Regions from separate parts of the Colwellia sp. 6_MG-2023 genome, predicted to be linked through region 3. Evidence: predicted binding sites of a transcription regulator. Region 3 holds the regulator's gene; each other region holds the start of a gene.

Region 1 (10,213 bases), on a different contig from region 3:
GGACCTAGGGAACGCAGAAGGTTTGTCGATTTAGGCATGTTTCACGTGAAACATTCATTTGCACAGCAATGGAAAAACTTTAATCGAGTTTTAAAACAAAGAAATGCTTGTATTAGATTAAATCATCATTCAAGTGCATCTAACGCTATGCTGTCATATTGGACTGAGCAGTTCTGTCAAATGTCTGCTGAAGTTGCTAGTGTAAGGGAAGAGTATAGCTTAACCTTGATTAATGAATTAGATGGTTGGCTAACACTGCTACTGCCAAGTTTGAAGAGCAGAGTAACGGTACAATACTTACGAGGATGGCCACAAAAAAGAGAATTAGAAGAAGTACTTTTTAGTAATCAAGAACGTGAAGCTAAATATGGATATAGTTTATATGGTGCTCATAAATTTGATGTGAAATTTCTCCTTGATAAACAGCCTTTAGAGACTCAACTATCTAGAGGTCAACAAAAGTTGTTTTTACTCGCGTTAACTTTTACCCAAGCTAAATTAATAGCTAGAGTTGAACGAGTAAAACCAATTTTATTAATAGATGATATTGGTGCAGAATTAGATATTAATTCTCGTAAAGCGCTATCAAAGGCGTTAGAAATATTAGATTGCCAAGTGGTAATTACTGCAATTAGCAATGATGTTTTAACTCCTTTTTTTGAGCGCTTTAATGATGGTATTTGTAATAATGTTTGCTCTGAAAATGAAAAAACAATTACAACAATAGAAAATTATAAAGTGTTTCACGTGAAACATGGCGAAATATCAGCGATGTCTCCAAACGATTCTGACTTAAAAACAGAAACAGCAATTGAATAGGCTAAAACTATGACTGTAGAAAATGAATATGACTCGGCCAGTATTAAAGTACTAAAAGGACTTGATGCAGTACGAAAAAGACCCGGTATGTACATCGGTGACACTGATGATGGTACTGGTTTACACCACATGGTTTTTGAGGTGTTAGATAACTCAATTGATGAAGCTTTGGCAGGACATTGTAAAGATATTGTCGTCACTATTCATTTAGATGGTTCTGTTTCTGTAAAAGATGATGGCCGTGGTATACCAACAGAATTACATCCTGAAGAGGGGGTTTCTGCAGCTGAAGTTATCATGACAGTATTACATGCTGGTGGTAAGTTTGGTGGAGATGACTCAGGTTACAAAGTTTCAGGTGGACTTCATGGTGTTGGTATTTCTGTAGTAAATGCTTTAAGTAGTAAACTAAAGTTGAATATTCGCAGAGATGGGCAATTATTTGAACAGTATTACCATATAGGCATACCACAAGCACCTCTGGCTGTTGTTGGAGAAAGTGATAAAACAGGTACCGAGGTACGTTTTTGGCCAAGCACTGATACTTTTACAGACGTTTTATTTCATTATGAATTGTTAGTTAAACGTATTCGTGAATTGTCATTCTTAAACTCAGGTGTCTCAATTCGTTTAATTGATGAACGTGAAGAAGGTAAAGAAGATCATTTCCATTTTGATGGTGGTATTCAAGCGTTTGTTGATTATTTAAATACAAACAAGACACCTGTAAATGAAGAGATTTTCTATTTTGATTTAGCACGTGACGATGGCATTGTTGTTGAAGTGGCGATGCAATGGAATGATGGTTTCCAAGAAAGTATTCACTGTTTTACTAATAATATTCCACAGCGTGATGGTGGTACTCATTTAAGTGGTTTCCGTACGGCATTAACTCGTACATTGAATAGTTATATGGTGAAAGAAGGTCTTAATAAGACCAAAAAAGGTGGTAGTACAGAAACGAACGCTTCAGGTGATGATGCACGTGAAGGCTTAACTGCTGTAATTTCGGTTAAAGTACCAGATCCTAAATTCTCTTCTCAAACTAAAGATAAACTAGTTTCTTCTGAAGTGAAAACGGCAGTTGAACAAGCAATGGGTGAAAAGTTAGGTGAGTACTTATTAGAAAAACCTGCTGTTGCTCGTACTATTATTATGAAAATTGTTGATGCTGCGAGAGCTCGTGAAGCTGCGCGTAAAGCACGTGAAATGACTCGACGTAAAGGTGCATTAGATATTGCTGGCTTACCAGGTAAGTTAGCTGATTGTCAGGAAAAAGATCCTGCACTATCTGAATTATATATTGTGGAAGGGGACTCTGCTGGCGGTTCAGCCAAGCAGGGACGTAACCGTAAAAACCAAGCTATTTTACCGTTGAAAGGTAAAATATTAAACGTAGAGAAAGCACGTTTTGATAAAATGATCTCTTCTCAAGAAGTTGGTACACTCATTACAGCATTAGGCTGTGGTATTGGTCGTGATGAGTACAACCCAGAAAAATTGAGATATCATAGTATTATCATTATGACGGATGCGGATGTTGATGGATCGCATATCCGTACATTGTTATTAACATTCTTTTATCGTCAAATGCCTGAAATTATGGAACGTGGCCATATCTTTATTGCACAACCACCGTTATATAAAGTGAAAAAAGGTAAGCAAGAGCGTTACATAAAAGATGATGATGGTTTAACAGAATACCTCACTACTTTAGCATTAGACAGTGCTTCTATTCATGTTAATGAAGATGCACCTGCTATTACTGGTTTAGCACTAGAACAGTTAGTTAATCAATTCCGTACTACCATGGAAACTATTAAGCGTATCTCTAGACAAATTCCTGCAGATATCCTAGAAAAAATGGTATATAGCACGAATATCGCGAAAGAAGATTTTGCAGATAAAGATAAAGTTGATGCATGGGCTAAAGATTTAATTACTCAACTTGATGATCAAGATGGTAACGGCTCTCTATATACCGTGACTGTAGAATACAATACTGAGCGTAATATTTATTACCCAGAATTTATTGTTCGTAAGCATGGTATTGATAAGGTTTACAGTTGTAACTATGAGTTTACTCAGTCTAATGAGTTTGCAGCGATTATTTCATTAAACGATGCGATTAATAATTTAATGGAAGAAGGTGCTTATGTTAAACGAGGTGAGAAGGTTAAACCTGTTGACACCTTTGAAGAAGCACTTAGTTGGTTAATGGCTGAATCTAAACGTGGTCAATATATTCAACGTTATAAAGGATTGGGTGAGATGAACCCTGATCAATTGTGGGAAACTACCATGGATCCTGAAACACGTCGTATGTTACAAGTTACGATTGATGATGCGATTGCAGCAGATCAACTGTTTAATACCTTAATGGGTGATCATGTAGAGCCGCGTAGGAAGTTTATAGAAGAAAATGCCTTAAAAGTTTCAAACTTAGATTTTTAAGTGTTATGACCTATGTAAATAATATTTTTACATAGGCAGTAGGGATGAAATTTAGAATTTCATCGATAAATATTATATGCTCGGTCATCATAACTGAGCATTTCTATTTTAAAAACAGCACGTTATGTTTTTTGATGAATGTATAGCGTGTAAATTTATAACTTAGAGTGAATTTGACAAAACATGACTAGTTTCAATTGTAAAACGTTTCAAGGTCTAATCTTGCAGTTGCAAGATTATTGGTCAAGACAAGGCTGTGTAATAGTACAACCGTTAGACTTAGAAGTAGGGGCTGGTACCTTCCACCCAATGACCTTTCTACGATCTATAGGGCCAGAGCCTATTAGCAGCGCTTATGTTCAGCCATGTCGACGACCAACTGATGGTCGCTACGGTGAAAACCCTAATCGCTTGCAACATTATTATCAATTTCAAGTGATGTTAAAGCCTTCTCCAAAGAACATTCAAGAGCTATACCTGAATTCATTAAAAGAGCTAGGTATTGATCCACTTGTTCATGATATTCGTTTTGTTGAAGATAACTGGGAGTCACCAACGTTAGGTGCATGGGGCTTAGGCTGGGAAATATGGCTTAACGGTATGGAAATCACTCAATTTACTTATTTCCAACAAGTCGGCGGCTTAGAGTGTACACCTGTTACAGGTGAAATTACTTATGGCTTAGAACGTCTGGCAATGTACATTCAAAATGTCGATAGCATTTATGATCTTGTTTGGGCTGACGGTCCAATGGGTACTGTATATTACGGTGATGTTTTCCACCAAAATGAAGTTGAGCAGTCTACTTATAACTTTGAACATGCTGATGTTGATGCGTTATTTAAGCAGTTTGATCAATGCGAAAAAGATAGCCAAAAACTAATTGAAGCTAATTTACCATTACCGGCATACGAGCAAGTGATGAAAGCGTCTCATGCTTTCAATTTACTCGATGCACGTCATGCTATATCAGTAACAGAACGTCAACGTTATATTTTACGTGTACGTACTTTATCAAAAGCGGTTGCTGAAGCGTATTACCAAAAGCGTGAAGAACTAGGCTTCCCGTTATGTAAAAATAATCAAAATGACGCTTCAAACAAAGGAGATAAATAATGACTACTGAAACACTCCTTATTGAATTGGGTACTGAAGAGTTACCACCTAAAGCATTGAAAACATTAGCAACAGCTTTTTTTGATAGTATAAAAAGTCAACTTGATAGCCATGATTTAGCATATAACGATATAAAGTGGTTTGCTACACCTCGCCGTATGGCTGTACAAGTTTTTGATTTAGTTGATAAACAACAAGATAAAACAGTAGAAAAACGTGGCCCGGCAGTGAATGTTGCGTTTGATGAAGCGGGTAATGCTAGTAAAGCTGCTCAAGGTTGGGCAAAATCAAACGGTATAACAGTTGAACAAGCTGAACGCTTGGTAACTGATAAAGGTGAATGGTTGCTTCATACTGCAACAGTAACTGGCTTAGCCACCACTGAATTAATTCCTGACATGGTAAATATAGCGTTAAAGAAATTACCTATCGCTAAACCAATGCGTTGGGGCGCAGAGCGTACTCAATTTATTCGTCCTGTACATACACTAACGATGTTATTTGGTAGTGAGTTAATTGCTGGTGAAGCGCTTGGTGTTACTTCAGGTAATCAAGTACAAGGTCATCGTTTTCATCATCAAGGCTTAGTTACCATTAATCATGCAAATGATTATCAAGCGGAACTTGCTAAAGCTTATGTTGAAGTAGACTTTGCAGAGCGACAAAATAAAATTGTTGAGCAAATAAAACAAGCGGCGAATAATATTGATGCAGTAGCATTAATTGATGAAGATTTACTTAACGAAGTAACTGCATTAGTTGAATGGCCAGTAACATTGGTAGGAACGTTTGATAAAGAATTCTTGAATGTGCCTGCTGAACCATTAATTTATTCAATGAAAGACCATCAAAAGTATTTCCCTGTTACAGATAAAAATGGTCAATTAGTTAACAAATTTATTTTTGTTTCTAATATTGAGTCAAAAGATCCTGAAGCAGTTATTTTTGGTAATGAAAAAGTAATTCGTCCACGTTTAGCGGATGCTGAGTTTTTCTTTAAAACAGATAAAAAGCAAAGTTTAGAGTCACGTTTAACAAGTCTTGAGTCTGTGTTGTTTCAAAAACAGTTAGGCACACTAAAAGCGAAATCAGAACGTATCGCACAGCTGAGCCAATTTATTGCACAGCAGTTAAATGAAAATGCAGACGATGCATACCGTGCTGGCTTACTCAGTAAAACAGACTTAATGTCTGAAATGGTATTAGAATTTCCACAAGTGCAGGGCACTATGGGTAAATACTATGCTTTACATGATGGTGAAAATGAAAATATTGCCCAGGCATTAGAAGATCAATATCGCCCACGTTTTTCTGGTGATAGCTTACCGGAAGCAAATATAGGTTGTGCTGTTGCTATTAGTGATAAGATTGATACCTTAGTTGGTATCTTTGGTATTAAACAAGCACCTAAGGGTGATAAAGACCCATTTGCGCTTCGAAGAGCTGCCATTGGTAGTATTCGTATAATTATTGAAAAACAGCTTAACTTAGACCTGTCAGAGCTTATTAACAAAAGTATCGAGTTGTTTGGTGATAAGTTGATTAATGAAAATACTGCTAATGATGTCTTAGATTTCATTATGGGTCGTTTCCGTGCTTTCTATCAAGAGCAAGGGATCAGTGTTGATGTTATTCAAGCAGTGTTGGCTAAAAAGCCTAGTGCACCATTGGATTTTGATAAACGCATTAAAGCGGTTACTTTCTTTGGTGACTTACCAGAAGCTGCGACCTTAGCTGCTGCAAATAAACGAGTTGGAAATATTTTAGCTAAGTTTGATGGTGAGCTTTATCAAGCTTTTAATGTTGATTTAGCAACAGAGCAAGCCGAACGTGATTTAGCTGATGTTTATCAAGCAATCAGTCTAAAAGTTGCACCATTGATGGCGGATAAAAACTACCAAGCGGCTTTAAGTGAATTAGCACAATTAAAAGCGCCAATTGATACTTTCTTTGATAATGTAATGGTGATGAGTGATGATGAAGCGATTAAAACTAACCGCTTAACATTACTTAATGAAATTCGTAATAGTTTCTTTGCTATTGCCGATATTTCACTACTGTAGCAATGTATCGTTAGAAAACTCGGTTAATTAACTAAAAGGGCATAGTGATATGCCCTTTTTTGTGCGTGAAGTTTGTGTTTAATAACTAGCGCTTGGTTTAATAAATATTCCTTTAGCCGCTATTTTTCTGAGTTAAAATAAAAAACTATCAAGCTAGAGTAAAGTAAAGGCAATACTCCTAAGTATTCCAATTGATTAAAAACAGCTTAAACCGAGTTCAGGTTAAATAGAATATATGTCTTTAAAAAATCGATTTTCTCTTGGTAAATAGTAATTATCATAGTTAACAGAAAATGCAATTGAACTAGCTTTACCCTTAAGTTCATGACGAGGGACTAAACCATAAACTCGTGAATCGGCGCTGTTACGACGGTTATCACCTAACACAAAGTAATAACCATCAGGAACGGTTAATGGCGAAAAAGTACTACGTTGATTACTCCTTTCTTTATCGATACGAATAGAGTGATTAATAGCACCAAGCTGCTCTATAGCGACAAGTTGCTGAGGGTTTTCTTTGGTTATTTTATATGGCATAGCTTGACCATTAATATAAAGCGTTTCTTCTTTCATTGAAATTCTATCGCCAGGTAAGCCAACCATACGTTTTATTAAACGTTTATCAGCTGTTTTAGATTCAAACACAACTATTTCTCCACGCTTAGGCTCTCCGGTTGATAGTAGAGATAGTTGGCTAAAAGGTAGTCTTAAATCATAAGCCATTTTATTAACAATAATTCTATCGCCCTCTTTAATCGTTGGCTGCATTGAGCCTGTTGGTACCGTGTACCAATCAGCAACGGCACTTCTAAATACGGACATTAATAAAACAAAGAGTATAAATAGTTTGTTATCTTTTAGAAATTTTTGTAAGTAAGTCATTATATTTCACCTCATAGTAGTAGTTTGGGTTAGAGATAGTTTTAATAAAAAGGTTCGGCGAATACACATATGTTTACAACTTTACTAGTAAGGCTGTGATACAAAATAAAATCATTAGAGTTTGAGTTAGATCAATGACGTAAATAATTAAAAGCGTAGTGTGTTAGTTAGAGTACATTATTAAAATATAACAACGTAGGAGAAAATTATGACGTTAGAAAAACATGACCTTCATCACGAATTTCCAGATTTTAATGAGGAAATTCATTATTTAAAAATGAACGACAACCACTTTACTCGTTTGTTTAATGAATACCATGAAATTGACCAAGAAATACGTCATATAGAGCAGGGGATAGAGAATACTAGTGATGACTATTTAGAGAAGAAAAAGAAAGTACGTTTAAAACTAAAAGACGAACTGTTTGTTATGCTTCAAAAAGTGGAATTACCAGCATAGCTAAATAATAAGCGTCATAATAGGGTTAATCTTACTTGTTTGAAATAATAAAGGTTAGCCCTTTTTAATTACAAATAAGTAAGGCTTTTCGTCAACTTTTTTGGCAATAAGCTCATGCTCCATAAACCGACAAAAGCTAGGTATATCACGTGTCGTTGAGGGGTCATCGCAAGTGATTAATAGAGTTTCACTACTTGCCATTTTTCTTATCTTTAATCGAACCATCATTACTGGCTCTGGACAGCGTAGACCAATAGCATCAAGGGAATGATCTGTTTTGTTAAATGTTTCGTTTAGCATAAATGATATTGGGTAGTTAAATTTATCGAGTGTTACTATTCTACTTCATTTCTATTTGAGCTGTCTCGTATATAGTTCAACCAACTAAATATATATCAACTCGCATGTCTAGGCCGTTTAGGTATATACTTTCATCAGATATCTGATATGTTTTGGGAAAAGAGAAGTTAATGCTAACCCGTGTAGTGTCGAAAATATTGTTAACACTGGCTATAGTTAGTTATAGCTTTAGCCTACAGGCGAGTGAGCCATTTAAAATAACAGTAGATAAAATACAGCAAAAAAACTTTATTAAAGCAGAGAAGCTTGTCAGTAAAAGTGATTCTGCTCAATATCAATTACTCTATAACCAACTTCATTATTATTCATTACAGCCTTATTTAGATCAAAGTCGCTTAATGAATAAAATTAGTTTGTCAGATGCACAAGAAATCTCAACATTTTTAGAAGAGTATCAGGGTACACCTCTTGATTGGCCTTTGCGAAAAAAGTGGTTAACTTATCTCGCGAATAAAAAACAAGGTGCTTTGTATTTAAAAGATTATAAGCCGACTTCAAATGCCAAATTAGTATGCCATCAGTTAGATTTCAGTTTACAGGCAGGTGTGCCAGAAAGTGAGATACTTCCTAAAGTTACTAAATTGTGGGTGGTTGGTAAGTCACAAGATAAGGCGTGTGATCCTTTATTTGAACGTTGGCAAAAAGCAGGGTATCGTACCAACGATATTATTTGGCAACGTATTGGTTTGGCTGCTGATGGTGGAAAGCACACACTTATTCCTTATTTAACTAAGTTGCTACCGCCAAAACAGCAATATTTAGGACGCTTATGGCATAAAGTTAGACGTGACCCTTCTATAGCAAGTAAGTTTAAGAACTTTCCAAATAAATCAACACGTGAAGTAGAAATACTAACATACGGTCTTAAGCGACTAATATGGCATTCACCCGATGTAGCAATTCGTAGTTATAATAAGGCAAGGGTGAAATTTACTTTTACACAAGATCAACAGCAGCAAATAACCGAAAGGTTTGCAGTAGCCTTATCATCTAAAAACCACCGTGCAGCACAAACTTGGCTTGATAAACTTGATGTTAATGTACTGAGTGATAGTATTCTGCAGCGACGCTTATCGCAGGCATTAAAGAAAAATGATTGGGATCAACTGATTATAGATTTAGCGCAATTACCTAAAAAACATAAGAATGATTTGAAGTGGAAATATTGGTATGCACGGGCATTAATTGCAACAAATGCAAATGAACCAGGCATTCTTTTATTGCAAGAGCTAGCTAATGAACGTCATTATTATGGATTTCTTGCCGCAAGTTATTTAAAAAAACCGGTGAACTTGCAAAACAAACCACTTCAGTTTTCTTTAGCAGAAAAGAAACAGCTAATTAATTATCCTGCTGCTAAGCGCGCTTTTGAGTTTCATTCCTTAGGGCGTCATCATCAAGCACGTTCAGAATGGAATTACTTACTTAAAAAATTAAATAATAGAGAAAAGTTAGTCGCAGCAAAAATAGCGAACGAAAACCAATGGTTTGATAGAACAATTTTTACTTTAGTTAATGCTGGCTACCTAGATGATGTTGATTTACGTTTTCCGAAAGCGTTTGATAAAGAAATTAATTTTTATGCGAAAGAAGAAAAAATAGCGCCTTCGTGGGCTTTTGCAATCGCAAGAAGAGAAAGCTCTTTTATGAAGGATGCTCATTCACCAGTGGGGGCTAAAGGGTTAATGCAGTTAATGCCTAATACGGCAAAAAGTCTTAAAAAAGGCAGGGTCAATAATAGTTATTTGTTGAATGCTGAAAACAATATTCAGTTAGGCACCAAATATTTAAAAATTCTTTTGGGTAAAAACAATGGTAATCAGTTGCTTGCAACCGCTTCTTATAATGCAGGGCCATACAGAGTAAGTACTTGGGTGAATAACATCAAATCTATTCCTGCTGATATTTGGATTGAAACCATACCTTATAAAGAAACGCGTAACTATGTAAAAAGTGTTTTAGCCTATCAGGAAATATATCAGCATAAACCAGGACAAGTCAGTGAGCTTTTTGAAAAAGTGATTAACATGACCATAGGTGGCTAACTCCTTTCGTTGTT
Region 2 (10,213 bases), on a different contig from region 3:
TCTGCAATACTTGCATCAAAAATATGGCCTTGTTGGCTCATTAACGCGATTTCTTGGCGCAAAGAAGTTGACTCTATTAAACTCAAATCTGTGTCAGCTAATGTTATTTTTCCCTTGCTTGATGGTAGCGCTAAGCCTGTTGGCCAAAACCCCATCAGTAAATTAATTAACGTTGATTTACCTGCACCACTTGCGCCAATAATAGCGACTTTTTCACCGGCTTTAATCGAAAGATTAATATCGGTTAAACTGGCTGATTTTTGTTCAGGGTAACAAAAGGTTAGGTTGTCAAAATAAATATCGCCTTGTTGGGCTATTTGATCACCATTATTAGCCGGCTTTGGCTTATCAATAATCGCGAATAGTCTTGCTGCACTGGCTAAGCTTTGTGGGAGTAGTTGCAATGCTAACGGCATACTGTTCACTGTTTCAAAGCTTACTAATATTAGTAAAATAGCAGCCACTAACGATTTACTGTCTATTTCACCAGATGTTAAATAGGGTAATAAAATCAATAAGCAGGCCAGAGCTGATAAGTGAATAAGTAAGAAGGTTATCGCGCTTAAACGCGCATTAATACGTATTAAACGATAACGCACACCGTAATATTCTTGAGTAATATGGGCGATAGAGCGCTGAAAACGAGTGCTAACTTGATAGACTAGCAAGGTTTTAATCGCGCTCATGCCATTGACTAACTCTTCGGTTAAATGGCTTTCTAATTGTGATGTTTTACGAGCGTCTTTGAGTGATGCTACATAACTAATCACCGGGAAAATAAAGGCGACAATTAATAATGCTGCTAACATTAACCAAGCAATTTCAGTGGAAAAAGTAGCTAAAGTGTAACAAACAATAGGTACCGATATTAACGCAACGATAATGGGTAATAAAACACGTAAATAAAAATTATCAAGGTTCTCGATATCTTGCTGTAATCTTGCTAATAAATCTCCTGAACGTAAGTCCATTTGATAATAAGGTAATAAAGGCTCAAGTTGTTGATAAAAATAATGACGCAAGCTTGCTAACGCATTAAAGGTTGCTCGGTGAGTTAGCATACGCTCTGCATATCGACCGGCGGTACGAACAATCGCTAAAAACCGTATAATAGCCGCGGGCGTAAAATAATTTACCGTAATACCTGTGGCTCCACCAATAGCCATTAGAGTGATAAACCAGCCTGATACCGCTAATAAGCTAATGTTCGCTAAAATGGTAATTACCGATAATAACGCACCAAGTAACATCAAAGGTAGCTGCGGCTTTAGCAGGTAAAGCAAACGCATGAAGGTTTTCATGTTTGCTTTTTCATCTGCGGCTTGTGAGAAATTAGTCTTCATACATTCCCCTTCAAAAGCACTTGCTGAGCATAATAACCATTATGTGCTAACAGTTCTTGATGTGTACCTGATTCGATGATTTTCCCTTGCTCAAGCACAATAATTTTTTTAGCATCAATTACCGTATGTAAACGATGAGCAATAACAACCACAATATTATTTTTTGCATAGTCATTAATAGAGGAAGTAATAATTTTTTCAGTTTCTTGATCAAGATAACTCGTTGGTTCGTCGAGTATCAGCACCTTAGGTTGATGGTAAAAAACACGGGCTAAGGCTAAGCGTTGTGCTTGTCCGCCTGAGAGTCCAGCACCGGCTTCACCAATTTTACTGTTAATACCTTGCTCAAGGCTTTGTACAAAGCTTGATAAGCCTGATTTTTGCAGTGCATCTTTTACGCGATCTTCTTGATAATCGTCCGACATTGCAATATTAAAGGCTAATGAACCATAGAATACTTGGGCTTGTTGTGAAATCCAGCCACAATGTTGTAACCAGTTATCACGGTTAGCTGAGGTGAGTAACTGCTCATTAATGGTAACTTGTCCTGAATTAGGGGTAATAAAGCCTAATACTAAATCAGTTAAGGTTGATTTACCTGAACCACTTTCACCAATGACGGCATATAAACCTTGAGATGAAAGCTCAATGTTTATATTGCTTAAGGTATTACTACGCTGCGGATAAGCAAATTCGACTTGTGCAAGTTTAATCGTAAAAGGGGCGGTAAAGGTTGTTTGTAGTGATCTTTCTGGCACGGGGTGACTCAATATATCAACCAAGTCTTCCGCTGCGGTTACACCGGCCATTTTTGCATGGTACTGTGTGCCAAGCTGTCTAAAGGGTAAATAAAATTCTGGCGCTAGCAGTAAAACCCATAAGGCAAATACATAATCTACATCACCATAATACAAACGAAAACCTAATACGACGGCAACTAACGCAATTGAGATTGACGCTAAAAACTCTAAGACAAATGATGAAAGAAAGGCAATTTTTAAAACGCCCATCGTTTGATCACCATAATCATCACTAATTTTTTTGACGGCGGCAATTTCTCTTTTTGAGGCATTGAATATTTTTAGCTGGGTTAATCCCTGAATAATATCCAGAAAATGACTACTCATTCGTTGTAGTTTAGCCCAGTGTTTTTGGTTTAACTGTTCTGCTTTGTGACCAATAAGGATCATGAAAAACGGCACCATAGGTGCTGTTAATAATAAAATGAGTCCTGACTGCCAATCGATAGGGAATACCGCAATAAGTATTGCTAGTGGAATGACGGCACAATAGGCGATGGTAGGAAGGTAGCCAGCAAAATAATCTTCTAGTGAATCTATTCCTTGATGTAATAGATGCGCTAACTTAGCACTACCTTTTGTTTGCGCAAAAGAAGGAGCTAATTGAAAAACACGATACAGTAATCGTGAACGAATATTTGCTTTTATATTCATAGCACTGCGGCGACTATAGCATTCGCTAAAATAGCCAAGTACCGCACGACAAAAAATAAGCACTACTAACGCAATAATAACCATGCTAAAACCAGTAAACATGGTGCTATTAGTGGCTAGTTCATTACTTGCATCATTAAATAAATGAGTGCTTTTTTCTGAAAATATAACCCAATCAATCAGGTAAGCTAAAACGGCTGTTTGTAAGATCATTAATAGTCCATTTAATGATCCTAAAGCAATGGCGACACTCAACTTGCCGTGAGCGTGCTTCTTTTGGGCTTTGAGCCATTTATTTACATGCTTTTTTGGTTGCGTTGTTTTTTCGCTCATAATGTCCTTGGCTTACCATGAACCTTGTATGCTTAGCACTACTATATTGGTGCTAAGCATATTGTTTCTGGTTAATTATTGATGACTATTTATCACCATTTTGATCATCGGCAACATTATCTACATGTTGTTCCATTTCGTACCACATAACATTAATAATGCCTAAAGATACGGCGAGTAATACACCTAAAATCCAACTGAAATACCACATAAAATTTTCCTCTAAATTTATTTAACTTTCTAGTAACTATTTAAGCAACTAAGTATTAATAGGCACTGTGATTGTTTTGCTCAATCTCTTCAATAGTCACCGTACGCCACATCTTTTTATAACACCAAATAGTGTAGCCAAGAATAATAGGAACAAAAACAGCAACTACCGTGAACATTAGCGTTAGCGTAGTTTCACTTGATACGGTATCCCACATTAGTAAGCTGTGATTGGGCTGGCTGCTTGAAGGCATAACAAATGGGAACATTGCAATGCCTGCAGTTAATATTACCGAAACAATCGTCACCGAGCTGGCAATAAAAGCAGTAACTTTTACTGTCATTCTGTTGCTTTTATTACTTAAGAAAAGTGCAACGATTAAGGGCATGATTATTCCGGTAAGTGGTACTAGCCATAATACAGGGGTGTTTTGGTAATTATGAAGCCACGCACCAGCGGTTGTGGTTACTTGTTTTAAAGTGGGTTGTGCTTGTCCCATTTTATCAATACTACTTGTTACTACATAACCATCAATACTTTGCCACACCATCACGCCTGCTAGGACGAACGCGAGTGATAACACCACGGCAACAACACGACCAATATTCGCTGAACGCTGTGCAACCTTGGCATCTGTTCGCATCACTAACCAAGTTGAACCATGCATTAATACCATAGCAACACTGACAATACCTGTTAGCAAAGTAAAAGGAGTGAATAAAGCGAAAAATGAGCCCGTATAAGTAACACGCATTAACTCATCGAAACTAAAAGGCACACCTTGTAATAAGTTACCAAAAGCAACACCAAATACTAATGGCGGTACCATAGAGCCAACAAATAATGCTTTATCCCAATTACTACGCCAGTTTTCAGATTCAATTTTACTACGATAATCAAATGCTAGCGGACGTAAAAATAAGCTAAATAGCGTTAGCATCATAGCAAAATAAAAGCCGCTAAACGCTGTAGCATAAACTAAAGGCCATGCTGCAAAAAGTGCTGCGCCTGCGGTAATTAACCATACTTGGTTACCATCCCAATGGGCCCCAACAGTGTTAATAACCACACGGCTCTCGACATCTTTTTTAGCAACAAAGGGTAACAAGCCACCTACGCCCATATCCATGCCATCAGTAATAGCAAAACCGATAAATAGGAAGCCGATTAGCCCCCACCATATTAGTTTTAATGTTTCGTAATCAAACATGTATTTCCCCTTAAGAACTTTGGCTGCGAAGACCCGGTGCTAACACGGATTCTTTTTCAAAATGATAACGACCTGTATGTAAAGCACTAGGGCCTAATCGAGCAAATTTGATCATTAAATACATTTCAATAATAAATAAAATGGTATAGACAATAATAAAGGCTGCTAGCGAGAAAATTAAGTCGCTTACTGCTAGATTAGACGTTGACATGAAAGTCGGTAAAACTTCACTGATAGACCACGGTTGACGACCAAACTCTGCGACAAACCAACCTGTTTCTATTGCTATCCAAGGTAGAGGTAATGCGAAGAGTAGGGCTTTTAATAACCAACGTTTTTCTTCTATTTGTCGTTTAGCGTTAAAGTAAAAAGCTAAGCCAAATAACAGTAACATCGTAAAACCACAGGCAACCATTATTCTGAACGCCCAAAAAATGGGAGCAACTGAAGGGGTTGAATCTTTAACTGCCATTTGTATTTGTGCTTCAGTGGCATCTACCACATTATCAGTATAACGTTTCAGTAATAAGCCGTAGCCAAGATCATGCTTTGTTTCGTTAAATCTAGCGATATTTTCTGGGGTTTCTTCGCCATTTCTCAGTTTTTCTAAATATTCATAGGCAACCATACCGTTACGGATTCTAGGCTCATGGGCTTTTTGTAAATCACGTAAGCCCATAACTTCACCGTCTAAAGAGCGGGTAGCAATTATGCCTAATGCATACGGGATTTTTACCGCATAATCCGTTTCCATGGTTTCGTCATTAGGTAAACCTACTAGGGTAAACGCTGCAGGAGCTGGTTCGGTATGATATTCGGCTTCAATAGCAGCTAGTTTAACGCGTTGTACTTCGCCAACTTCATAGCCTGACTCATCACCTAAAAGAATTACTGATAGTATTGCGGCAAGACCAAAGCCGGCAGCGACAGAAAAAGAGCGTTTAGCAAAAGCAACATCTCTTCCTTTAAGTAGATAATAACTGCTAATACTTAAAACAAACATTGCGCCTGCTACATAGCCTGCTGCTACAGTATGAATAAATTTAACTTGAGCAACGGGGTTAAAAATTATTTCGCTAAAGCTAACTAATTCCATGCGCATTGTCATATAGTTGAATTCACTACCGACAGGGTTTTGCATCCAGCCATTGGCAATTAATATCCATAGAGCTGACATGTTGGTTCCTAATGCCATTAGAAAGGTGCCGATTAAATGCTGGCGCTTGCTTAATCTATCCCAGCCTAAAAAGAACATCCCAACGAACGTGGATTCAAGAAAAAATGCCATTAAACCTTCAATGGCTAATGGAGCACCAAAGACATCACCAACATAATGTGAGTAATAAGACCAATTGGTACCAAACTCAAACTCCATGGTTAGCCCAGTTGCAACACCAATGGCAAAGTTGATGCCAAATAGCTTGCCCCAAAATTTTGTCATGTCACGATAAATTTCGCGGCCAGTCATAACAAAAACGGCTTCCATAATAAATAAGATCCACGTTAACCCTAAGGTTAAAGGGACAAACAAGAAATGAAATAAGGCAGTAACAGCGAACTGCCACCGCGATAGCTCTACTAAGGTTTCATTGATCATATTGATTTCTCTCTTGCGTGATTATTGCACAACACATTATTTAACGTCTCGATGGTGTTTGGTTGTTCTAAATTTATTTATTCAGTTTGCTTTTTAGAAAATAAGGCTTGTTTAACTGATAATATCTTGGTCACACCTGTTCCTAATTTCATTAGCGTATTTAATTGTTCAGGGGTTAGTTTTTGTAATTCAGCAGCCCAATTGGTGATCATTTCTAATAAGTCATGAATGTCTTTCATACGTTGCTGAGCATATATTTCACTATCGGTTTCTGGCGTATCTAGTAGTAAATTTCGTAGTAATGATAGAGTCGGATCTACTTCACGTTTACGTCTTTCTTCAAAAACAATATTCGCCATGTCCATCACACTACCAATAGCATTGTAGTATTCTTTACGATCGCCCGGTACATGAGTAACTTGTACTAATTTCCATGACTGTAGTTCTTTAATACCCATACTGACATTGCCGCGAGAAATATTAAGCGTAGTTGCCAGATCGTTTGCGGTAATTGGTTTGTCAGTAATCACCAATAAGGCATACATTTGCCCAACGGTACGATTGAAGCCCCATTTACTACCCATTTCACCAAAGTGATAAACGAATGACTGGTTTTTCTCTGAAATTTCCATAGACTTAAAAATAAAGTTTCAATAATTTCTGAAAGTTTAAAACGTTTTGAACGTTTGATCCAGATCAAATTAAAAATATTCATCATCATTTTATCCCACATACTGAAATTAACTTTAAAAGTACTTGAATTTTAGAGTAAAAATGCTATTTATTAGCTTAAGTTACTCTGATCAAAAGTGCTTGTTATTAGCGATGAATATTTAACATTAATTACTTATAGCAGTATCATGCTTGTATATTCAGTAATATGAATAGCAATATAAGTGCCAAAGAATAACGTTAAAATAAACACTTTTAAAACAGTGTATTAAGCTGTAAATATCGTTTTTTATAATAATCTGCTTTTAATTGAGTCATAAATGACATTAAATGGCGAGAGTTTGTGACAATTTTGGCTTAAGGGGGCGAAGTGGTACACCAAACAATTCAAGCAATTATCGAGTCTGTTGAAAAACCAGCTATTTACATTACCAATGATTACTCAATAGAGGCCGTCAACCAAGCTTATCGTGATACCTATAAAACAGAAGTATTGCTGGGAAAGAGTAAATGCTATGAAGTCTCGCACAATGCAACTAAACCTTGTGATCAGCAAGGTGAAACGTGTCCTTTATCATCTTGTAAAATAACCGATAAAAATAGCTCAGCGTTACATATTCATCGAACCGAGTTAGGCGATGTTTATTGTAGTATTTTGATGAAACCCGTTAAAAATAATGACGGAATAACCATTGGCTTTTTAGAAATATTAGAAAAAATTGATTTTGCTAGCAGTGTCAGTAGTGATCGAAAGCTAATAGGTAAAAGTCAGCCTTTTCAAAATTTGCTTAAAATGATCACGCGCAGCGCCAGCAGTAATATTAGTGTTTTGCTACAAGGCGACACCGGTACAGGGAAAGAGCTTGTCGCGTTATCAATACATCAGGCGAGTAAACGAAAAAATGAAGCGTTTATAGAGGTTGAATGTACTGGCTTAAGTGAATCGTTATTTGAATCTGAGTTGTTTGGCCATGAAAAAGGGGCTTTTACCGGTGCCAATACGAGTAAAAAAGGTTTGGTTTGCTTAGCAAATAATGGCACTTTATTTTTAGATGAAATAGGTGACGTCCCGCTTAACTTACAGGTGAAGTTACTACGTTTAATTGAAACAGGTTATTATCGACGTGTAGGGGGTATTGATAAGAAAAAGGCTAACTTTAGACTGATTTGCGCTAGCCACAAAAATATAGAAAAAATGGTGGTAGAAGGCACTTTTCGTGAAGACTTATATTATCGAATTGCAGGGTTTCCTATTCGTTTACCAACGTTAAAAGAAAGGCAGTCAGACATTTCGTTATTAGCCGAACATTTATTATCAAAAAGTGAGTTTTCATCAAAAATGTTTTCACCAGAAGCATTAACTAAACTGTCAAATTATCACTATCCGGGTAATATCAGAGAGCTTAAAAATATTGTACAGCGAAGTGCTTTATTAAGTGATGACGAATTCATTAATATAGAACACTTGCCTCAGCATATTACTAATGCAAGTAAGATGGAAGATCACCCTGCTAATTTACTATCCAATGAGAAAAAATATCTTATTGGGCTATTAAACAAATATGGTAATCAACCAAAAATAATTGCTGATAATTTAGAAGTAAGCGTTAGAACTCTTTATCGAAAATTACAAAAACATCAGTTGAATATCAGAGAATATACTTTACCTAAGTGAGCCAACGCATGCATCGTTTAAGTAATTTATGTTGCTGGAATAGAGAATTGCTGCTCTTTTACACATTTTCCTTGAGCATCATAACTCCTGTCATAAACAGAAATATTTCCTTGATTGTCTTGGGTGATTATATTAGTAGTACGAGTGCCATACTCTGGCGATACAATAAAAATCGAACTAAGGCGTTGCTCCCAATCTAATGGAACCCCCGTTTTAGGTAATTTCTCTATTTCGGCTTGTTGATTGTTTTTCATCAGGGTGAATAAGTTATCGATATTCAACAGTTGACTAGCAGACTCCTGTATTGCGGTAGCAAGCTGTTCTTGTCCTAAAGCCATTTTAGGCCAAATATCGTCTAAGTCGCCATTACATAAACTATGAAAGCCAGTCGTTAATGTTTGCTGTTTTTTTGATGTGCTATTAAAGTAGGTGAGGTTGTCGAGTTTTCCAAACACTAGGTTAAAGCCATTATACTGATGTGCAGTATTCACTAGTTGTTTATTTATTTCTTGATCTTGCTTAGCTAATGCTTGTGTTACCAAATCACCACGTGATTGTTTATTTTTATCAAATAACTGTGGCTCGCGAAAATTAGTAAGCGCACTAAATCTACCTTGTTTATTTAACCCTAGCCAAGTGCCGCCTGCTTGTAAGTCTTTACCAGCTAAAATACTTGCTTGTTGCTTTGTTTCTGGCCACCAATGCATCATTTGGGTTGGTCTTTGATGAACTTCATCTCGGTTAGCACAAATAATCACTGGGTATTTAGGGTGTTCTTTAATGGCAAAAAATAAAATACACATATTAAGGTTGTTTTTAATTTGAAATTATAACTTATGATAACTCTTTCTTTATACCGAGTGTTAGCTCAGGTAGTATTCAATATAAAGAAATTCTCATATTGTACTCTGTGTATTACAGTGTACATACTTCAATTTATATATTGAAACGCAACTAGGTCATGAACATGTTCGAAATTCCCCCGATAAATTTAAAAGATAAAGTTTCAGCACAAGAATGGCAAACGCGTGTTGATTTAGCTGCCTGCTACCGATTGATGGTAATGCACGGTTGGGATGATTTAATCCACACTCACATTTCGGCACGTATTCCAGATAGTGAACATATTTTAATTAATGCTTTTGGTTTAGCTTTTGAAGAAGTAACCGCATCTAATTTAGTCAAAATTGATATTAACGGTAATATTGTTGATAAAGATTGCCCATTTGACATCAACCCTGCCGGTTTTACTATTCATAGTGCTGCTCATGAAGCGCGGCACGATGATATGTGTGTTATGCATGTGCATACTAATGAAACTATTGCGGTAGCGAGCTTGGAAGAAGGTTTATTACCTTTAAGTCAATATTCGATGTTTGCGCTTGCGTCACTCAGTTATCATGGTTATGAAGGCTTAGCGGTTAATCATGAAGAGAAGTTAAGGATTCAAGAGGACTTAGGTGATAAAAACTTTATGTTACTGCGTAATCATGGTGCACTGACCATGGGCAAAACCATTGGTGATGCGTTTATGCATATGTATGACTTAACGCGAGCATGCCAAATACAGTTACAAGTAATGGCAACAGATATGAAACCTATTTATGCGCCGCAAAGTATTATTGATGGCATTAAAGCACAAGCTAATATTGTACATACAGGAAAAACCGGTGGTGAAACTGCTTGGCCAGCAATGTTACGTCGAGTGTATCGCAAAT
Region 3 (10,213 bases):
TGCTGCTTGTGCTTGGTTAATTGAAATGCAACTTACCAAGCTTAAGGGGATTAACGAAATAAGTGTCAATGCAACGACACAACGTGCAACCTTAAAGTGGCAAGATAAGGTTTTACAATTAAGTGAAATACTTGATGCCATAGAAGACATTGGTTATCAAGCCCTTCCCTTTAAAGCAAATGAAATAGAACAACGTAATAAGAAAACCAGCAAAGTATTTATCAAGCGTTTAGGCATCAGTGGCATTTTAATGATGCAAGTTATGATGATTGCTGTCGGGTTATATTTTGGCGCTTTTTCTGATATGGATGAAGATCATAAAATATACCTGCGTTGGGTTAGTTTTATTCTAGCCATCCCTATTGTTTCATACGGAGCTTTCCCTTTTTATATTGGCGCAATAAATGCTTTAAAGATTAAAAGATTGTCGATGGACGTTCCGGTATCAATTGCTATTATTTTAGCCTTTACCGCCAGTGCTTGGGCAACAATAACTGAGCAAGGAGAAGTCTATTTTGAGTCCGTATCTATGTTTACTTTCTTATTGCTTATCGGTAAGTTTTTAGAATTTAGAGCACGCTCATATGCTGCTCAAGTTTCAGCAAATTTGTTAAAGTTGATGCCAATGACGGCGACTAGATTAAAAAAAACAGGAAGTAACTCTCCTGCAATTAATGAAACAGTTCACACAAAGAATAGTGAATTACAAAAGTCAGCGAATGATGTTGAAAATATAAGTAATGAAGAGCTTATTGCTGCCAAACAATTAATTAAAGATGATCTAGTGTTAATTAAACCAGGTGAAGCTATTCCAGCAGACGGTATTATTATTAGTGGCGCCAGCCAAATTAATGAAGCAATGTTATCTGGCGAGCAAACGCCAGTATCAAAAACAATTGATGATGTGGTTTTTGCAGGAACCATTAATGGTGATGGAAACCTTACCGTCAAAGTACAACAACCAAGTAATCAATCATTTTTAAGTCAATTAATTCGTTTAAGTGAGAAATCTCAAGCATATAAGCCTAAATTGGCACGTTTTTCTGATAAGGTAGCACAATATTTTGTCGCTATTATTTTACTTACAGCCATTGGTACCGCACTTTATTGGCATCACCATTTACCCGAAGAAGCTTTTTGGATTACCTTATCCGTATTAGTCGCGACCTGCCCCTGTGCATTATCTTTGGCAACACCAACTGCCTTAACTTGTGCCACAACTCGATTAAATCGTGATGGTATAATGATAAAGTCAGCTCATGTCATGGAAACCATGCCTAAAATAGATTGCTTCGCTTTTGATAAAACAGGCACGTTAACAACAGGTGAGTTTGCGATAGATAGAGTTGAAATCTATGATAATCAATACACTAAAGCCGAAGCATTAGTGATAGCGGCAGCTTTAGAATCTCATTCTGAACATCCTTTAGCTAAGCCTTTCAAACAACATAGAGACTTTAATCTTCCGACAAAAGAAATCCAAGTTCAGTCTGGATTAGGTGTAACTGGTATTGTTAATGAGCACCCTTATCGTATTGGCAAAGCTAGCTGGCTGTTAACAGCTACAGAGCATAAAAATGATCAATCGTTAATGAGCGCTTCTTGTGTACTCGTTTTTGAAAATAAACTTATTGCAGCATTTTATCTGGTCGATAAGATCAGAGAAGACGCCTATATTTTATTAAACACGCTTAATGCCAGCCATCAAACAATGATGCTGTCTGGTGACAATCAAAGCGCCTGTGACAAAGTAGGTAAAACCTTATCTGTAACTCAATGTCATGGTAACTTAAGCGCCACAGATAAAATGTCAATAATCAAAGAGCAACAAAAGAACAATATTAACATTGCTATGGTAGGCGATGGTGTTAATGATTCTCCAGTATTTGGTGCTGCACATGTATCTATGGCAATGGGCTGCGGAACTGATATAGCCAAAAGCGGTGCTGATGTTATTTTACTTAATAGTAAACTAACAAGTATTAATACCTTAAATGATGTATCAATAAAGACTAAACGCATTATTTTTCAGAATTATTTATGGGCTTTTGGCTACAATGCTATTGTATTACCATTAGCTGTAGCCGGTTATATTACACCTTACATGGCTGTTATTGGTATGTCTGTTAGCTCAATTTTAGTGATCAGTAATTCACTACGCTTACTCAGATAATAGCCCTTAAGATCAAGAGAAACAAAAATGAGCATTATTTATTTTTTAATTCCAATCGCGGTATTACTAACAGCACTGGGTATTTATATGTTCTTTTGGGCAGTAAAAACTGAACAGTTTGATGACCTTGAAAAAGAAGGTATGAGTATTCTTTTTGATAATAAAGAGGATGATAAAACAACCAAACAAAGTAGTGATAAACCTGACAGTACAAATCATGGCTAACAAAGTCAGCAGTTCTCATAACGGTAACTAACTCAATGAACCTAGACTTATTCTCCGCATTTGTAATAGGATTACTTGGCTCAGGGCATTGTATTGTGATGTGCGGTGGGATTACCACCATGCTCACTTCAGCCCTTCCTGAGTCAAATAAATATAATAATCAAATACCTGTTAATAATCAGAGACCTATTAAGCACTCAACAGCATCCTCAATTACTCGTAGTAAAACCGCCTTAGTAATTTTATACAATATTGGTCGTATTTCTTCCTATGCTTTTATCGGCGCAATTGTGGGATTTACCGGCTCTATCGCGGCAAAAAATATTGGAATGCCACTTGCTGGTCTACGGTTAATTTCGGCAACCTTTATGATCTTACTTGGTTTATATTTAGGTCAGTGGTTGATGTGGTTAAATCGAATAGAAGCCCTAGGTAAGCATTTATGGCGTTACATATCACCTTTAGCCAGTAAAGCCATCCCTGTAAATTCACCAATAAAAGCACTTACTCTTGGCGCCATTTGGGGCTGGTTACCTTGCGGATTAGTCTACTCAACCTTAACTTGGGCACTGGCAAGCGGTAGCATATATACTGGGGCGAGTATTATGTTCTTTTTTGGCTTAGGTACTCTTCCCGCACTGTTAACTCTTTCTATTGGGTTTAGTAGCATTAAAAATACTTTAACTAAACCATCGTTCAAAAAGATAATGGCGTTAGTACTAATAACCTTTGGTATTTATAGTTTTATTGTTGCATACCACCAGATGTTCTAATACCATAGCATTATCCTAGAAATTAGAGTAAATACATAAATGAAAATTTACCCTATTCCTATAAAATAAATGAGTAGCCTATGTTAAATAATAGTTCCCCTGGTGCACAGCATATTAACTGTCAAAACTGTAGTGTTAGTGAACTTTGTCTACCTTTTACCTTAAATGATCAAGAACTTAATACGCTTGATCAAATTATTGATCGTAAACGTCCTTTCCACAAAGGTGATAAAATATTCACTGATGGTCAAGAAATGCAGGCGCTTTATGCTATTCGTTCTGGTACATTTAAAACTTTTACCGTTAATGAACAAGGTGAAGAACAAATCACTGGCTTTCACTTAGCTGGAGATTTACTAGGATTTGACGCTATTGCCGAATCAGAACATAAAAGTTTTGCTCAAGCTTTAGAAACATCGATGATATGTGAAATTCCTTACGATAATTTAGATACTTTATCTAATACTATGCCAAAACTTAAGAAACAAGTTTTACGCTTAATGAGTAACGAGATTAGAACCGATCAAGAAATGCTTACGTTGTTGAACAGAAAGAATGCCGAACAACGTGTTGCTACTTTTTTAGTCAGCTTAAGCAAACGCTATCGTGCCAGAGGTTTATCAGCCAATGAATTTCGCCTTACAATGACACGAAGCGATATTGGTAATTACATTGGACTTACCGTTGAAACAATCAGCCGTTTATTAAATCGTTTTCATAAAACAGGCTTAATTAAGGTTGATGGTAAACTTATTACTATCATAAACCTCAATGAACTTGTTAATTGTGCCGAACTTTAGCTCCTCAAAGGCTTTCTAGCGTTATAATTTATAATGCTTGTTTTAAATCCCTTATACTTTGATTTAAAACAAGCATTAATCTCACACTTTTGATATAAATTACTTAAGCTTTAATAAAGTTTAACCAATGTATAACAACAGGGAGAATTATCATGAAAACCTATCAAAAAATTCTAGTCGTTATCGACCCATCAACTGATGAACAAAAAGCATTACAAAGAGCAATAGACTTAGCTGCCAATATTAAAGCAAGTGGCGGTCAGGTGGAAGTAACTGCTTTTCTAAGTATCTTTGACTTCTCTTATGAGATGACTACTATCCTTTCCAACGATGATCGTGGCGCTATGCGACAATCTGTTATTAAAGATAAAGAGCTTTGGCTAGAAGGTATTATAAGTAATTTAAAGCCTGATATTGATATTAGTAACTTAGTTGTTTGGCATAATCGCCCTTTTGAATCTATTATTGAACAAGTAATCCAAAATAATTACGATCTAGTCATTAAAGGGACTCATCAACATGACAAATTCAAATCGGTAATTTTTACTCCTACTGATTGGCATATATTGCGTAAATGTCCATGTCCAGTATTATTAGTAAAAGAGCATGAATGGCCAAGCAATGGGAACATACTTGCAGCAATTAATGTCGGAAGTGATGAAACAGAGCACAATTCACTTAATAATAAAATTACTAAAGAAGCAAAAAAATTAGCACAGCTGATTCAAGGAAACGTTCATTTAGTAAATTCATTTCCTGGCACACCTGTTAACATTGCAATTGAAATACCAGAGTTTAACTCTAGTGAATACAATAATACTATGCTGCAACATCATAAAAAGTCGATGGCAGCACATGCGACTGAATTTGAAATTGATATCACTAACACTCACGTTGAAGAAGGCTTACCTGAAAGAGTCATTGAAGAAGTCGCGGATAAAATTGATGCTGAGCTAGTTGTGCTAGGCACAATAGGCCGAACGGGTATTTCTGCAGCATTAATTGGTAATACCGCAGAGCATGTCATTGACCAACTTAACTGTGATGTACTTGCGCTAAAACCTGAAGGTTATGTGTCTCCGCTACAGTAAAAGTATTTTCTCATACTGAAATCAAAGACTGAAAGAGGTATGTAACCTTTTTCAGTCTTTATTAAGCTAATATAACGTCGAAATAATCCCCTTTCAAACAACTTTAATACCACTTTAAACTTTTAACCTATGATAGAATTTACCATCGAAAATATAATATCTAATGTGATTAAGTGGTAAGTAGTTTTTAATGAATACTCAACAAGCTATTAGCAATAAGCTAGAAAAAAAAATCAGACACCTAACAGGCAAAGCCGTTTCTGATTACAACATGATTGAAGAAGGCGATAAAATTCTTTGTGCCATAAGTGGAGGTAAAGATTCTTTCGTAATGCTTGACATCCTTTTACACTTAAAACGTGTAGCGCCCATTAAATTTGACGTTATAGCTGTCAATCTCGATCAAAAACAGCCTGGCTTTCCTGAACATATACTACCTAATTACCTCGAAGAAAAAGGCATTGACTACTACATTATTGATAAAGACACCTACTCAGTAGTAAAACAAAAAGTACCTGAAGGAAAAACAACGTGCGCTTTATGTTCAAGACTCAGAAGAGGATCATTATATGGTTTTGCTGAAAAGATTGGTGCAACAAAAATAGCATTAGGTCATCATATGGATGACATCGTTGAAACCTTAATGATGAACATGTTTAATAATGCAAAATTAAAGGCTATGCCACCCAAACTACTAAGTGACGATAAACGAAATGTAGTAATAAGACCGCTATCATATTGCAGAGAGAAGGATATTGAGCAACTATCCGAGGTAAAGAGCTACCCTATTATTCCTTGTAACCTCTGTGGTTCACAAGAGAATTTACAAAGAAAACAAATAAAGCATATGCTTAATACTTGGGACCAAGAATCTCCTGGACGTGTAGAAAGTGTATTTAAAAGTACACAGAGTGTTAGTCTTTCTCAATTATCTGATCATGACTTATACAACTTTTCAGCACTTACCATCGATAGAACGGCTGAGCCAAAAGAACAAGAGTTTGGAGGAGCTGACATCTCATCGTCAAATTTAATTGACGTTAAAAACATAGAAATAATCGACGCTTCTTGATCGAATATAGGGAACACACAAACGTGTGTCCCCCTATTGAATGCATCTGGTGTAACTTATAAACCGTCTGAACCATCAAAACCTTACTATATTGAGATAACCTTTATATAAAGCTAAGTGTTTGGTTGGGTTTATTCGTTTTTATTACCTGTATTTATTCAAGAGTGATATTTATAGTGCTACTTTCTCCAGCATAAGTCACCGTAACAATCACTTCATCGGTACTTTTTGAAATATTCGTTAACTGATAACTCGCTGTGTTTGTACCTAAATCAATCAATTCCACCGTGACTAAACTAGTATCGCTAACTGACCAATGTGCAAACTCAGAAACATTCAAGCTTGTTGGGGTGTCGGTATAATAAGCCGTTAAGGTTAAGTCTACCGACTCTGATGATGCCAAGGTAATATCACTACCTTTATTAATTTTTATAGAGTCAAGTTCAGCTGTTCCTGTTACTGATACGGTTGCCGTAGTTTGATTGCCTCCACAAGAGCCAACAAGTTGCGTTGTACCCGCAATAAGGCCAACTAGGGTGCCTTTGTTATCACCTGTTGTCGTAATGCCGAGATAGTCACCACTTTCTTGTGACCAAACAATAGTATTATCAATAGAAGATGGCAAAGTAGTATTGGTTAACGTGGCCTGACCGTTAACTAAAATACGTTCTCCTATTGCGAGCGTAATATCATCGGTAACTATATCATCAAGTAAAATATCAAGATGGCCTACATTGAGTGGGTCGGCAATAACGGTTAATGAGTCGGTAATATCGTCTAAAGTCCCCGTTATTATACTGGTTTCAATGTCAGGTGATGAGGTATACAAGGTACCGTTTTTATCAATAGTCGCACTAGTATTGCTATCAAGACTAAAGCTGATATCTTTGATCGTATTCATTGAAATATAGCCATCTTCATAATTTACATTTGCAGTAATGTTGGTCGCCACACAGGTACCAATAGTACCCTCTTCCGGCTGAGGATGAATTAAGTTAATAGCGCTTACCGCAACGTCACTAACTGAAATTTCTCCTTCATCCACAATCCCATTAATGCTTGTTCCCATAATAATAACAATACCTTGATTATTCGAGGAATTGGCAACAGCGGTAACTAAACCTTGCTCATTAACAGTAGCGATGCTGTTATCACTTGAACTCCAATCAATACTTTCCGTTACGTCGATAACATCACCACTATTAGTTAAAGCCATTGCGCTAAGTTGATGAGTTTCACCTTTCGTTAATCGAATATGATCATCGTTGATCGTAAGTGACTCAATAAATAGCCCTTGCTCACGCAATTTTTCAAACGTAACTGCTTGACCGAGTTCGCTAGCGTTATTATCCGTATCGCAACCAAATAACATGATGTTCGTTAGGCATATAGCAATAAAATAAGCTATTGCGTTGCTTTTGATTTTGTTACTTTTCATTGTATTAGCTTTCATTGTTTAATTTTCACCGCAAATGCTTTTTATGAACTTTTATACATTCAAATAGCATGATTAATAACTAGAATTGGTAGATTACACCAAGAGAAATACCAGATATGGATATATCATCATCTTTATAGAGTGATTGATAACCAAACCTAAGTTGAGTATTTTCGATATAAGATATTTTTTGATGAAAAGTGATGCCCCAAGAAAAACCGGAATAGGTATCTTCGCCGTTATACGTTTCTGCAGGCCCCTGCACCGTCATATCGGTTACAGCATAGCCTAGTGATACATCTAAACCAAAACCACTGATAGTCTTTGATTGCAATACAAGGTAAAGAGCAATACTTTGTTCTAAATCGAATTCCATACGATAAATATTATCGGTATTGTTACCTCTTAGATACTGAGCTTCCAAGCCAATACGTTCTTTATTCGCTCCTATGCGAAAGGCAGTTGTACTAGGTTTCGCACGTTCATCACGAAGTTCAATAGAAGATAATATATAATCAACACCAACATAAGTTGAGTCGACAAAGGGTGATTTGGCAGCACTGGGAAATGAAAAGCTAATTAATAATAGCCAAAAAATAATTTTTATCATGAAGATCCATCTACATTTTATATCATATTTAGAGGTAGATAATATAGAACTGAGCGAATCTAATCAATACTTTTTACTATAACGGCCGCTGATTAAAGAAAACATAGATTAACCGTAAGTGTAAAGAAAAAAACCACAATCAATGATTATAACTATTGATTGTGGTTAATATCTATTTAAGCGAATAAAGGTTATTTAATTAACCTAGCGTCATCCTACAAAAACGATAACAACTCTTGGTCAAGCTGCATCAAGGTTTTAGGGTCTGCCATCATAGTTTTCGCTAACGACTTAGTTCTTGGTAACATGCGTTCAAAATAAAACTCTGCTGTTTTAATTTTTGCACGGTAAAAATCACGATTTTCAACATCTGTTGCTAACTTCTCGTAAGCAGCTTGTGCCATTTGAGCCCAAAAATAAGCCATCACGATATAACCAGAAAACATTAAATAATCAACTGACGCTGAACCAATGATATCTCTATCTTTCTTTGCTTTAAGTGCTAACCTAAGAGAATACTGCTGCCAATTAGCTGTTGCTTTACTTAATGGCCAAATAAACTTATTCATTTGACGCTTATGCGGGCTTTGTGAAATCATACTTTTATCTTTACAAAACGTTAGTATTTCTTTAGTAAAGGCTTTTAATGATTTTCCACGCGTTAGTAAGATCTTACGACCCAGCAAATCTAACGCCTGTATACCTGTTGTACCTTCATACAGTGTTGCAATACGTGCATCACGAACAATTTGCTCCATTCCCCACTCTTTTATAAAGCCGTGACCGCCGAATATTTGTAAACCATGGTTCGCACTTTCTGAGCCAAGTTCAGTTAAGAATGCTTTAAGGATAGGTGTAATAAAACCTAAACGTTCATCTGCTGCTTCTTTTTCAGCATCAGTTTTTGCCATTTCAATTTCATCAACAATTTTAGCCGTATAATAGATCATGGCACGACCACCTTCAGAAATAGCCTTCTGCGTCATTAACATTTTACGAACATCAGGATGAACAATAATAGGATCTGCTACTTGCTCAGGAAATTTCTTACCTGTAAGCGAGCGCATTGATAGACGCTCTTTTGCGTAAATTAATGAATTTTGATATGCCAATTCTGCAGTACATACACCTTGTAATGCAGTACCTACACGGGCGGTATTCATAAAAGTAAACATACATTCTAGACCTTTATGTTCCGGTCCAATGAGTTCACCAACAGCATTATCAAAATTCAGCACCGCAGTTGCAGAAGCTTTAATACCCATTTTATCTTCAATAGAGCCGCAAGTAACATGATTGCTTTCGCCTAAATTACCTTGCGCATCCGTTTTAACTTTAGGAACAATAAATAAAGAGATCCCCCGTGTACCTGCTGGCGCATTTGGAAGCCTAGCTAACACAATATGGATAATATTCTCTGTTAGGTCATGCTCACCCGCTGAAATAAAAATTTTAGTACCGGTAATATTATATGTGCCATCTTCATTTGGCTCAGCTTTCGTTTTAACTTGCCCTAAATCAGTACCACATTGTGGCTCAGTTAAGCACATAGTACCTGTCCAGCTACCTTCAGTTAAACGCGTTAAATAAAGCTCTTTTTGTGCTTCGCTGCCATGCGATTGTACTGTATTCATGGCACCATGGCTTAATCCTGGATACATAGCCCAAGACCAGTTAGCGGTACCCATCATTTCTGATTTAGCCATACCTAATGACGGTGGTAAGCCCTGACCGCCATGTTCAATAGGATGAGATAAGCTTTGCCAACCACCTTCAACATATTTGTTATAAGCTTCTTTAAAGCCCTTAGGTGTCGTTACAGCACCATTGTTAAAGGTACAACCTTCCTTGTCACCACTTTGATATAAAGGTAATAGTTCATTCTCACAAAACTTTGCACATTCTTGTAAAATTGCATCATTTAAATCAGGGGTTGCTTCGACAAATTCAGGGTATTTTTGGTAATGTCCATAATAATCAAATACATCTTCTATTAAAAATTTAATGTCTGCTATCGGTGCTTTATAACTA

What was found. Region 3 encodes FNR, which switches genes on or off when oxygen is low (the NO sensors DNR and NnrR bind a similar motif). Its sites were predicted from a motif close to TTGATCTAGATCAA; they were not measured.
Region 1: Q4503_RS00110 (YdcH family protein) is a predicted target of FNR. The motif match lies at 7,456-7,469, and genes of this name have one in related genera.
Region 2: Q4503_RS02485 (GbsR/MarR family transcriptional regulator) is a predicted target of FNR. The motif match lies at 6,835-6,848, and genes of this name have one in related genera.

Annotation. Positions count from the first base shown of each region.
Region 1 is NZ_JAUOPP010000001.1:18,429-28,641, reverse strand. It holds gene recF (DNA replication/repair protein RecF) at 1-819, shown strand, start outside; gene gyrB (DNA topoisomerase (ATP-hydrolyzing) subunit B) at 829-3,273, shown strand; gene glyQ (glycine--tRNA ligase subunit alpha) at 3,457-4,389, shown strand; gene glyS (glycine--tRNA ligase subunit beta) at 4,389-6,452, shown strand; gene lepB (signal peptidase I) at 6,675-7,334, opposite strand; gene Q4503_RS00110 (YdcH family protein) at 7,543-7,794, shown strand; gene tusA (sulfurtransferase TusA) at 7,849-8,094, opposite strand; gene Q4503_RS00100 (transglycosylase SLT domain-containing protein) at 8,265-10,199, shown strand.
Region 2 is NZ_JAUOPP010000002.1:161,929-172,141, forward strand. It holds gene cydC (thiol reductant ABC exporter subunit CydC) at 1-1,343, opposite strand, end outside; gene cydD (thiol reductant ABC exporter subunit CydD) at 1,340-3,130, opposite strand; gene cydX (cytochrome bd-I oxidase subunit CydX) at 3,216-3,341, opposite strand; gene cydB (cytochrome d ubiquinol oxidase subunit II) at 3,397-4,551, opposite strand; gene Q4503_RS02480 (cytochrome ubiquinol oxidase subunit I) at 4,562-6,148, opposite strand; gene Q4503_RS02485 (GbsR/MarR family transcriptional regulator) at 6,226-6,780, opposite strand; gene Q4503_RS02490 (sigma-54-dependent Fis family transcriptional regulator) at 7,191-8,495, shown strand; gene Q4503_RS02495 (NRDE family protein) at 8,522-9,298, opposite strand; gene Q4503_RS02500 (class II aldolase/adducin family protein) at 9,463-10,213, shown strand, end outside.
Region 3 is NZ_JAUOPP010000006.1:57,974-68,186, reverse strand. It holds gene Q4503_RS05675 (heavy metal translocating P-type ATPase) at 1-2,173, shown strand, start outside; gene ccoS (cbb3-type cytochrome oxidase assembly protein CcoS) at 2,201-2,398, shown strand; gene Q4503_RS05665 (sulfite exporter TauE/SafE family protein) at 2,434-3,171, shown strand; gene fnr (fumarate/nitrate reduction transcriptional regulator Fnr) at 3,252-3,971, shown strand; gene uspE (universal stress protein UspE) at 4,124-5,062, shown strand; gene ttcA (tRNA 2-thiocytidine(32) synthetase TtcA) at 5,253-6,134, shown strand; gene Q4503_RS05645 (Ig-like domain-containing protein) at 6,289-7,587, opposite strand; gene Q4503_RS05640 (outer membrane beta-barrel protein) at 7,652-8,182, opposite strand; gene Q4503_RS05635 (acyl-CoA dehydrogenase C-terminal domain-containing protein) at 8,398-10,213, opposite strand, start outside.